Regions from separate parts of the Amycolatopsis thailandensis genome, predicted to be linked through region 2. Evidence: riboswitches for the same ligand, from Rfam matches in the RefSeq annotation. Region 2 holds a riboswitch; each other region holds the start of a gene.
The links. A riboswitch is a leader RNA that binds a small molecule or an ion and turns the genes downstream of it on or off. The one in region 2 is predicted to bind S-adenosylmethionine.

Region 1 (3,268 bases), on a different contig from region 2:
GCACGGCGTCTACCTGGCCGAACTGCGGCTTCCGGTGGGGGCGACGATCAGCCTCCTCGTCCGGGACGGCGCCGGCTTCACGCCCAACAAGAACACCCGGCTCCAGGAACGCGACCAGTTACTCGTCGTGACCACCTCCGACGCCCGTGACGCGGCCGAACGACGGCTCCGCGCCGTCGACCGCGCCGGACGCCTCGCCAGGTGGAAGGGCGAATCCGGCCAGTAGGTCACGAACCGGCACCAGCTGTTCGTCGGTTGATCTAAGAAAATTCTTCCCTTTTGTACTCCTTTTGGATTACTTTCCCGGCAATCCACTCCGTCGAATGGGTGAGTGTCACGGGTTAAGGAGTACGCAAGGTGACGAAACTTCCTGCACGGTTCGCCGGTCTGGGGGCCGCAGCCGCACTCGTCGGAGTGGTTCTCATCGCGCCGGTGGCGTCGGCGACGGGCGCCTTCCCCGCGTTCGGGTTGCCCTTCGACGCGGGCCAATCGGTCTACTCGGCGGGCATCCACTCGGACAACGGGAACTCCGGCGTGAAGAACGCCATCGACTTCAGTCCCGGCGACAAGACCGTGCGCGCTCCGCTGGCCGGCACCGTCCGGATCCAGCACTGCGACGGCGGCGACTGGGTGACCGTCGACCACGACGGCGGCTGGCGGACCGGCTACTACCACATGGAGCGCATTTCGGTCGCCGACGGCCAGAAGGTCGCCCCCGGCGACGCCCTCGGCCGGACCGGCAACGCGCTGCCCTGCGGTGGGAGCAGCACCGGCGCCCACGTGCACTTCACCCTGTGGATCCTGCCCGCGGCCGCCGCGCAGGGCGGCGACTCGCGCGACTTCGGCGTCGGCGCGGGCAATTGGAACGGCATGTCGTACGACGAGGTCTCGACCAAGGTCGCCGAGGCCTACGGCGAAGCTGTCGACGGCAAGACCTTCGGCGGCTGGCAGTTCACCGCGGGCACCGATCAGTACTCCGGTACCGCGACCGAGGTCTCTTCGCGTTCCGTCGTCCCGTTGCCGGGCCGATTCCGCGTCTGACCTCCCGTTGCCCGGCGCGGCGCGGCGCCGGGCAACGGTTCTCCTCGATTGCGGAACGCGTGACCGGCGTCTCAACATCCGGACAAGGGGTGGCTTGATCGCCGGTGCATCCGCTAACTTCGTTCGTAGGTCACGAGTGTCAGCGTCAAGCCCCGGCTAGCTGACCGGCAACCCTCCTTCCGCGGTGGGGTGCCCCGGGTGAGGACCTGGCTCGTCGCGTGGTGCGACGGGCAAGCGCGGGATCCTCTGTCGGGTCCCCTGGCCCGGAGGATGACCATGACTCTCGCTCTCGAACGCACGAACGCCCCCGCCGTCGTCGCGGAAACCGTTGTCTCGCAAGAAGTTCCGACGGTGGCGTGTGCCGGTCTGCGGGTTCCGCTGGTCACCGGCGGCGAGATCGGGTACGCCAACCTCGATCACGCGGCGAGCGCTCCCTGTCTGGACAAGGTCCGCGCCGCGGTCGACGAATTCCTCCCCTGGTACGCCAGCGTCCACCGCGGCGCCGGGTTCGCCTCGCAGATCTCCACCAAGCTTTACGAGCGCACGCGCGGGATCCTGCGTGACTTCGTCGACGCGCGGTCGACCGACACCGTCGTGTTCACCCGCAACACCACCGATTCCTTCAACCTTCTCGCCCGCAGCCTGCCGAAGCACACGTCGGTCGTCGTGTTCGACACCGACCACCACGCCGCGCTGCTGCCGTGGAAGGGCCCGAACGTCCGCCGGATTTCGACGCCGCGCACCCGCCTCGCCGCTGTGTCCTCTGTGGACGAAGCTCTCGCGGACTGCCCGCAGGGCCCGCGGCTGGTCGTCATCACCGGCGCGTCCAACGTGACCGGGGAACTGTTGCCGGTCAAGGAGATCGCCGCCGTCGCGCGGCGGCACGGCGCCCGGATCGCGCTCGACGCGGCGCAGCTCGCGCCGCATCGCAAGATCTCTGTTCGCGAACTGGACGTCGATTACGTCGCACTGTCGGGCCACAAGCTGTACGCGCCCTTCGGCGCCGGCGCGCTGATCGGCCGCGCCGACTGGCTGCGCGCCGCCCAGCCGTACCTCGCCGGTGGTGGCGCGACGAAGCTCGTCACCCGCGACGCGGAAGATCTGGGCGTGGTCTGGAACTCCGGCGCCGAGCGGCACGAAGCCGGTTCCCCCAACACCGTCGGTGTCTACGCGCTCGGTGTCGCCTGCGAGACGCTCGCCGAAAACTGGGAAGCGATCGTCTCCCACGAGGACGAACTGCTGGCGCGGCTGCGTCGCGGTCTCGCCGGTATCCCCGGATTCGCCGAGCTTCGGCTGTTCGACGCCCCGGTCGACAGGGTCGGCACGCTCAGCTTCGTCGTCGATGGCTTCGAACCGGGCTGGCTCGCCGCGGTTCTTTCCGCGGAGTACGGCATCGGCGTCCGTGACGGTGCCTTCTGCGCGCACGTGGCGACCAAGCGGCTGATCGCCGCCGCCGGTTCGACGGGGCAGCAGGCCGTCCGGGTCAGCCTCGGCCTCGGCAGCACCACCGAACACGTGGACCGGGTCGTCCTGGCGCTGCGCCAGATCGTCGCCCGCGGCGCGCGCTGGCAGTACGAAAAGCCCGAGGGCCGCTGGGTGCCGGAGAACGATCCGCGGGAGCTTCCCCCGTTCTGCGCCTGACCCACTACCCTCACCCCGCATGGGGAACGAGCGACCGCGTTACTGGTTTCCGCTGGCGTTGCTGGGATTCGCCCAGCTGGTGGTGGTGGCCTCGTCCGTCGGCACCGGCCCGCCCGGGGGATGGTTCGCCTACGCGCCCAACCACGGCCCGGGCCTGCATCAAGGGCTCTATGGCGTGGAGATGAGCCGCGCGACCGCGACCGCGATCGACCTGTCGTTCTCCGGCTTCGGCCGGAACGACGGCTGGCTGTTCGCCGTCCTCGCGGTCTACCTCGGCACGGTGCTGTTCTACGCGATCCGGGCGAAGACCACGCCGTGGTGGAAGGTCGCCCTGATCGCTGTCGGGGGAATGGTCGCGATCCCGCTGGCGGATCTGGTCGGTTTCTGGGAATTCGAAATCGACGGCGACGCGCGGAGCGCGATCCTGCTGACACTGGGCCTGGTCGCGCTCGCCTGGCTGGACCGCAGCGTGCTCGTACTGGTTGTGGCCGCCGCGTTCGTGCTCTGCGCCGTCGTGCTCGCGCGGGGGCAGTTCGCGCTGGTGCTGTCTTCGCTGGTCGCGCTCGCCGGGGCGTTCGCGGCACTG
Region 2 (3,268 bases):
GCTCGCGGTGACGTGGTCGGGCAGCTTCTTCAGGACAGTGACGATCCGGTCGATGCCGGCTTCGGCCAGTACGCCCGTAGCGGCTGTGACTCCGGTCAAAGGCGCGACGGGTCGAGTCGATGTGCCGTCGCGCGCACGTCTCGAGTTGAGCGCCAGTGCACGACCGGTCACCTTCTGAGCCTCCGCTCTGGGGACCCGGGCCACATGTTCGTAGAAGACGGCGATCGAGTTGAATCCGTAAAGCTCCCGGACACCACGTGACTCGATCTCGGCCAGGATCTGGCCGACTTCGGCGGCGAGGCGCCGCCCTTCGCATAGCCGTGACTGCAACTCGTCGAGGAGCAGATCGGCGTCACCTTCCGGCAGGTTGAGCGGGAAGGCCTTGGGGATGTTTGTGCTGGTCATCCCTCGATTGTCGGGCCAGAGTCGAACGAATGCACGGTATCGATCGGGTGGATGATCATTACGCTCCGGCAGACCGAAATTGCGCCCATCACCCTGAAGTGGAACGCGGGCAGATAGAAACCGTCGGAAGGGTGGTGGGGGCGAGTCGCGGCCGCCAGTCGCGGCTCGCGGGGGCTGGTTACGATCGTCGGGTGACTGAACTGCTCGGGCCTGCGGAGATCAGGGCGCTGGCGGCCGAGCTGGACGTGCGTCCGACCAAGAAGCTCGGCCAGAATTTCGTGCACGATCCCAACACGGTGCGCCGCATCGTCGACCTTTCAGGGGTCGGCGAAGGCGACGTCGTGCTGGAAGTCGGGCCGGGCCTCGGCTCGTTGACCCTCGGGCTGCTCGCGACCGGAGCCGAGGTCGTCGCGGTCGAAATCGACCCCGTGCTGGCCGGACGGCTGCCGAACACCGCGGCCGAACGGGGAGGCGCCGAAAGGCTGACGGTCGTCGGGGCGGACGCTCTGCGGATCACGGCGGCCGACCTGCCTGCGCGGCCGACCGCGCTCGTCGCGAACCTGCCGTACAACGTCGCCGTTCCCGTCGTGCTTCACCTGCTCGCCGAGCTGCCATCGCTGACCAGTGGTCTCGTAATGGTCCAGACCGAGGTCGCCGACCGAATGGCGGCAGGGCCGGGGAGCCGGACTTACGGCGTCCCCAGCGTCAAGCTCGCGTGGTACGGCAAGGCGCGCAAGGTCGCGGCGGTGCCCCGCGCGGTCTTCTGGCCCGTTCCGAACGTGGACTCCGCGCTGGTCGCTTTCGAGCGGGGCGACGTGGTGTCGTCCGTGGAGCGGAAACAGTTGTTCGCGGTGGTCGATGCCGCCTTCTCGCAGCGTCGAAAGACTTTGCGCGCGGCGTTGGCGTCATGGGCGGGTTCCGCCGAACGCGCGGGCGAGTTGCTCGAGAAGGCGGGTATCGACCCCAAGACCCGCGGGGAGCAGCTGGACGTCCACCAGTTCGCCCGGATCGCCGCCGCGGCTGGCTGACCACATGTCGCAGGTGTGACCGGTACCGCGCCGAACGCGGTCCGGTCGATGTCAGCAAGACTGCGTAAATCCTCTCCTGGATCTACTTGATCCAGAGCTGTCTTCGCAGGCAGCGGCATCGCCATAGCACAAATGCATCTGGTGCTGTCTCAAAATATGGATAGCCGATCCTGTATCGTGGACGCGACCAGACGTGTGATCTGCGACTACGTGCTTGCTTTCATCCAGTGGGATCGGTTTTACTCAGTGAGCCATCCCGAGCGACTGAGAGACCTGGCTCGCCGAAGTCGCAGCAACCACCCTCCACGGGGCAGGTGCTACCGCCAGGACCGATGGAGGCTGTGCCTAATGAACAGGGTCACCCACCCGCTCCTGCTGACCAGGCGACGTGTAGTCGACGAAGGTCGCCGCACGGTAAGTGCGTGTCGACGCTCCACCGTTACTGCCTGAGTCTTTTCCCTTACCTCTGAATCCCGTCCGTTCCGGACGGTCACTCGGTGACGGTCGGCGCGCTCGAAAGAAGCGGCGCCCCATTTGCATGGAGCCTTTCGTGATCACTGTCGAAAACCTGTCCAAATCCTTTCCCCTCAACGGAAATCCCGTCGTCGCCCTGCGCGATGTGAGCGTGGACATCCAGGCGGGCTCGCTGTTCGGAGTCGTCGGTCCGGCCGGCTCCGGCAAGTCGACCCTCGCTCGTTGCATCGGGCTCCAGGAGCGCCCCGACCGTGGTGTCGTCCGCCTCGACGGCCTCAACACCGGGACCCTCGACGGACGCCGTCTGCGCGAAATCCGCCGCCAGGTCGGTGTCGTGAGCACCAAACCGGAGTTGCTCGCCGAACGCACCATCGCCGGCAACATCGCGTCGCCGCTCGAGCAGCTCGGCCTCGACGGGCCGCAGCGTCGCAACCGGGTCGGAAACCTGCTCGACCTGGTCGGACTCACGCCGCGGGCCGGGCAGCGGCCGGGTGAACTGTCCGAGGGGCAGCTGCGCCGAGTGGCCATCGCCAAGGCCCTGGCCGCCGGGCCGTCCGTGCTCCTGGCCGACGACCCCACCTCGGGTGTGCAGCCCGAGGAGTCCGGCGCGGTCCTGACCGTGCTCGACCGGGCACGCGCCGAGCTCGGGGTCACCGTGCTGCTCACCACTCCCGACGCCGGCGTCGTCCGTCGTGTCTGCGACGACGTCGCGGTCCTCGAAGCCGGGGCGATCATCGAACGCGGATCCGTGCTCGACCTGGTCTCCGACCCGAACAGCCGGACCGCGCAGGCGCTGCTGCCCTCGATCGAGACCGGCCGGGCGCAAGCCTCGAAATACGACCGCGCCGTGGACGTCGTGCTCGTCGGATTCGCTTCGGTCGGCGCGCTGCTTCCCGAGGCCGCCGGTCGCTTCGACGTCGAACTCGCCACCATCGGGGGCGGCCTGACCCGGATCGGCGACACGCCGGTGGGCCGGTTCCGTCTCGGTGTGCGCGGTGAGCGCGCGGACGCCGCCCTCGCGTGGATCGCCGAACGCGGCGGCCACGTGACCCACCCGGTCCGCGGACCGCAGGGCGTCGCTGCCTGATTTCTCCACGAACGGGCCGCTCAGGACGAAATCCGTCCGGGGCGGCCCGTCGGTGTCTGACTCGTCCTGTTCTCTTTTCTCCTGGTGACGGCACAAGTGGAGCGGCCACGTAGGCTTGAGTCGTGCTCGCCGTCGTACCGCCCCCAGTAACCGTCAGGGTTCCCGCCAAGGTCAACCTGCACCTGTCGGTCGGTGACGTACGCCCGGACGGCTATCACGAGCTGGTGACCGTGTTCCAGGCGCTTTCCCTGACCGACGAGGTGACCGTCGCGGT
Region 3 (3,268 bases), on a different contig from region 2:
GGCAGGCGGCGGAACCCTAGGCACTACGATCTTCACCGTACCTCAACCACTCCTCCGGAGGCGGCCGCGATCCGTCCCGGGGCGGCTGTTAAGCTTGCCCTTCACCGTTGTGTGGCATTCCGTCATGGAGGAAACCCGCGCCGCTTTCACGAGCGCGCAGGGCCGGTCACAGCGCGGCGGTGAAACCACCGAGAGATACAAGAGGAGCGCCCCCGTGGCCAACATCAAGTCGCAGATCAAGCGCATCACCACCAACGAAAAGGCGCGTCAGCGCAACCAGGCGATCCGGTCCTCGGTGAAGACCGCGATCCGCAAGTTCCGCGAGGCCGCCGACGCCGGCGACAAGGCCAAGGCCCTGGAGCTGCAGAAGGACGCGGCCAAGAAGCTGGACAAGGCCGTGACCAAGGGCGTTCTCCACGCCAACCAGGCCGCGAACAAGAAGTCCGCGCTCGCGAAGCGCGCGAACTCTCTTTAATCGCGCGCAGCGCGATCTAATCGCGCGCTGACGTAAACGCGCCGAAGGGGCGTCGATCCGCTTCCCACTCACGTGGGGCGGAGAGGCGCCCCTTCATCGCGTTTACGTGGGCCTTCGGCCCGAAAGAGGGCGCGCGACCGGTGAAGTCTCGCCGTCGCGCTGGCGCACTTCCGGCGAGACGAGTCCGCCGGTCCCGGTTCGTGGGCGCGTTGATCGTCGGGCTCGGTCCAGTGAGCGTTTGAGCAGTGGGCGTGGTCCGGTAGGTGCTAGCGGCTGGTGCCGTGGGCGTCGACTACCTCCAGGACGGCGCGTTCCAGCGCGTACTCCGGATTGGCCGCGACCCCCTTGACCTCGGCGTTGAGCCTCGCGACGACCCGCATCGCGGTGGCGAGGCCGTCCTGCCCCCAGCCGCGGGCCTGCCCCTGCGCCTTGCGGACCTTCCACGGCGGCATCCCCAGCTCGCCTGCCATCTGGTTCGGGTTCCCGCGACCGGCACCCGACACCCGCGCGATCGTCCGGACGGCGTCGGCGAGGGCGTCCGCGACCAGAACGTGGGGAACACCCAGCTGCATCGCCCAGCGCAACGACTCCAGCGCCGCCGTCCTGTCACCGGCGACGGCCTTCTCGGCGACGGCGAACCCGTTCACGTCCGCGCGGCCCCGGTGATAGCGCCGGACCGCCTGCTCGTCGACGGTGCCACCGGCGTCCGCGACGAGCTGGGTCGCGGCCGACGACAACTCGCGCAGATCCGAGCCGACGGCGTCGATCAGCGCGAGCACGGCCGCGCCGTCGATCTTCCCGCCGACCCGGCGGACCTCGTTGCGGACAAAGGATTCCCGCTCGGCGGCCTTGGTCAGTTTCGGGCACTCGACGACCTCCGCCCCGGCCTTCTTCAAGGCAGCGGGAAGCGCCTTCGCGGCCTTGCTCCGGCCACCTCCGCTGTGCACGACGACGAGCACGATGCCGTCGGCGGGCGCCTTGACGTAGGCCATCACCCCGTCGGAAAGCTCCTGCGAGATGTCGTGCGCGGATTCGAGGACGATCACCCTGCCCTCGGCGAACAGCGAGGGGCTGACCATCTCCGCGAGGGCGGGAACTGTGAGGTCCGACACCCGGATACGGGTGAGATCCGCCGTCGGATCGGCCGCTTTGGCCGCGTCCGAAGCGGCGCGGACCGCGCGTTCGATCAGCAGCTCTTCCTCACCGAGAACCAGGACCAGCGGCGATGGGGCGGAAGCTTGCGTCGTCACGATGACGATCCTGCCACTCGTCCTCTCGTGTGCTTTGTCCGGTGATGTGTTCCGGGCACGGTGGCCCCACCTGAGCCTCATGTCGTACGGTGTTGGCGAGGCGACGCGATCATTCGCGTGCCGACAATCGAATACCGCTCATCCAGAGGGGCAGAGGGAACGGCCCGATGAAGCCCCGGCAACCGGCGTCAGCCTGTCATCCCGCGATCGCGGGGTAGCTGACGAACACGGTGCCAATTCCGGCCCGCCACCGGCGGGGCAGATGAGGAAAGGAACCTCGCGATGACCGCAACCCTCGGCACGACCTCCACCACCAAGACCCCGGATCTCGGACCGGCCGTCGAACTGGTGTCGAAGGAAGAGGGACACCGGCAGCCGCTCGCCCCCGAATTCGTTTCCGCCGAAGACTTCTCGCCGCTCGAGGTCGCCTACGACTTCGGCCGTGTGCGCCGCGAGGACATCGAAGCCGGGCCGAAGAACATCTGGCGCTACAAGAAGCTCCTGCCCGTCCCCTCGAACGTCGAAGAAATCCCCAACACCGAACCCGGCGCCACCCGGCTCATCCAGGCCGACAGGCTCGCGAAAGCCTTGGGCGTCAAGAAGGTCTGGGTCAAGGACGACACCGGCAACCCCACTCACTCGTTCAAGGACCGCGTGGTCGCCGTCGCCCTGGCCGCCGCCCGTGAGTTCGGGTTCGACGTACTCGCCTGTCCGTCGACCGGCAACCTGGCCAACGCGGTCGCCGCCGCGGCGGCCCGCGCAGGCTGGCGGTCGGTCGTGCTCATCCCGAAGACCCTCGAGCGCGCCAAGATCCTCACCACCGCCGTGTACGACGGCGACCTGATCGCGGTCGACGGCAACTACGACGACGTGAACCGGCTCGCCACCCAGCTCGCCGCCGAGCAGGAGAGCTGGGCGTTCGTCAACGTGAACGTCCGGCCCTACTACTCCGAAGGCTCCAAGACGCTGGCCTTCGAGGTCGCCGAGCAGCTCGGCTGGCGGCTGCCCTCGCAGATCGTGGTGCCGATCGCCTCCGGTTCCCAGCTCACCAAGGTGGACAAGGGATTCCGCGAGTTCGGGCAGCTCGGCCTCGTGGACGAAACGCCGTACAAGGTGTTCGGCGCGCAGGCCACCGGCTGCTCCCCTGTCTCGACGGCCTTCCGCGCGGGCCACGACGTCGTCCAGCCGGTCAAGCCGGACACGATCGCCCGGTCGCTGGCGATCGGCAACCCGGCCGACGGCCCCTACGTCCTCGACGTGGTCAACCGCACCGGTGGCGCGATCGAAGACGTCACCGACGAAGAGGTCGTCGAGGGCATCCGGCTGCTCGCCCGTACCGAAGGCATCTTCACCGAGACCGCCGGCGGGGTCACCGTCGCGACGGCGAAGAAGCTCATCGAGACCGGCAAGCTCAACCCGGACGAGGAGATCGTGCTCCTGATCACCGGTGACGGCCTCAAGACCCTCGACGCCGTCGAGGACAAGATCGGGCCGAAGGCCACCGTCAGCGCCTCGGCCGACGCGGTCCGCGAGGCTCTCGGCA

Region 1: linked by a shared signal. The riboswitch ahead of ACFWMR_RS14250 (aminotransferase class V-fold PLP-dependent enzyme) and the one ahead of ACFWMR_RS15965 (methionine ABC transporter ATP-binding protein) in region 2 are both predicted to bind S-adenosylmethionine.
Region 3: linked by a shared signal. The riboswitch ahead of thrC (threonine synthase) and the one ahead of ACFWMR_RS15965 (methionine ABC transporter ATP-binding protein) in region 2 are both predicted to bind S-adenosylmethionine.

What each region holds. Positions count from the first base shown of each region.
Region 1 covers NZ_JBHXJK010000029.1:27,366-30,633, forward strand. The annotation lists gene ACFWMR_RS14240 (potassium/proton antiporter) at 1-226, shown strand, start outside; gene ACFWMR_RS14245 (M23 family metallopeptidase) at 358-1,041, shown strand; SAM riboswitch class IV at 1,170-1,284, shown strand; gene ACFWMR_RS14250 (aminotransferase class V-fold PLP-dependent enzyme) at 1,318-2,682, shown strand; gene ACFWMR_RS14255 (hypothetical protein) at 2,702-3,268, shown strand, end outside.
Region 2 covers NZ_JBHXJK010000034.1:9,663-12,930, reverse strand. The annotation lists gene ACFWMR_RS15975 (DUF222 domain-containing protein) at 1-405, opposite strand, end outside; gene rsmA (16S rRNA (adenine(1518)-N(6)/adenine(1519)-N(6))-dimethyltransferase RsmA) at 597-1,433, shown strand; SAM riboswitch class I at 1,682-1,772, shown strand; gene ACFWMR_RS15965 (methionine ABC transporter ATP-binding protein) at 1,984-2,994, shown strand; gene ACFWMR_RS15960 (4-(cytidine 5'-diphospho)-2-C-methyl-D-erythritol kinase) at 3,117-3,268, shown strand, end outside.
Region 3 covers NZ_JBHXJK010000071.1:42,648-45,915, forward strand. The annotation lists gene rpsT (30S ribosomal protein S20) at 215-475, shown strand; gene holA (DNA polymerase III subunit delta) at 742-1,725, opposite strand; SAM riboswitch class I at 1,861-1,994, shown strand; gene thrC (threonine synthase) at 2,008-3,268, shown strand, end outside.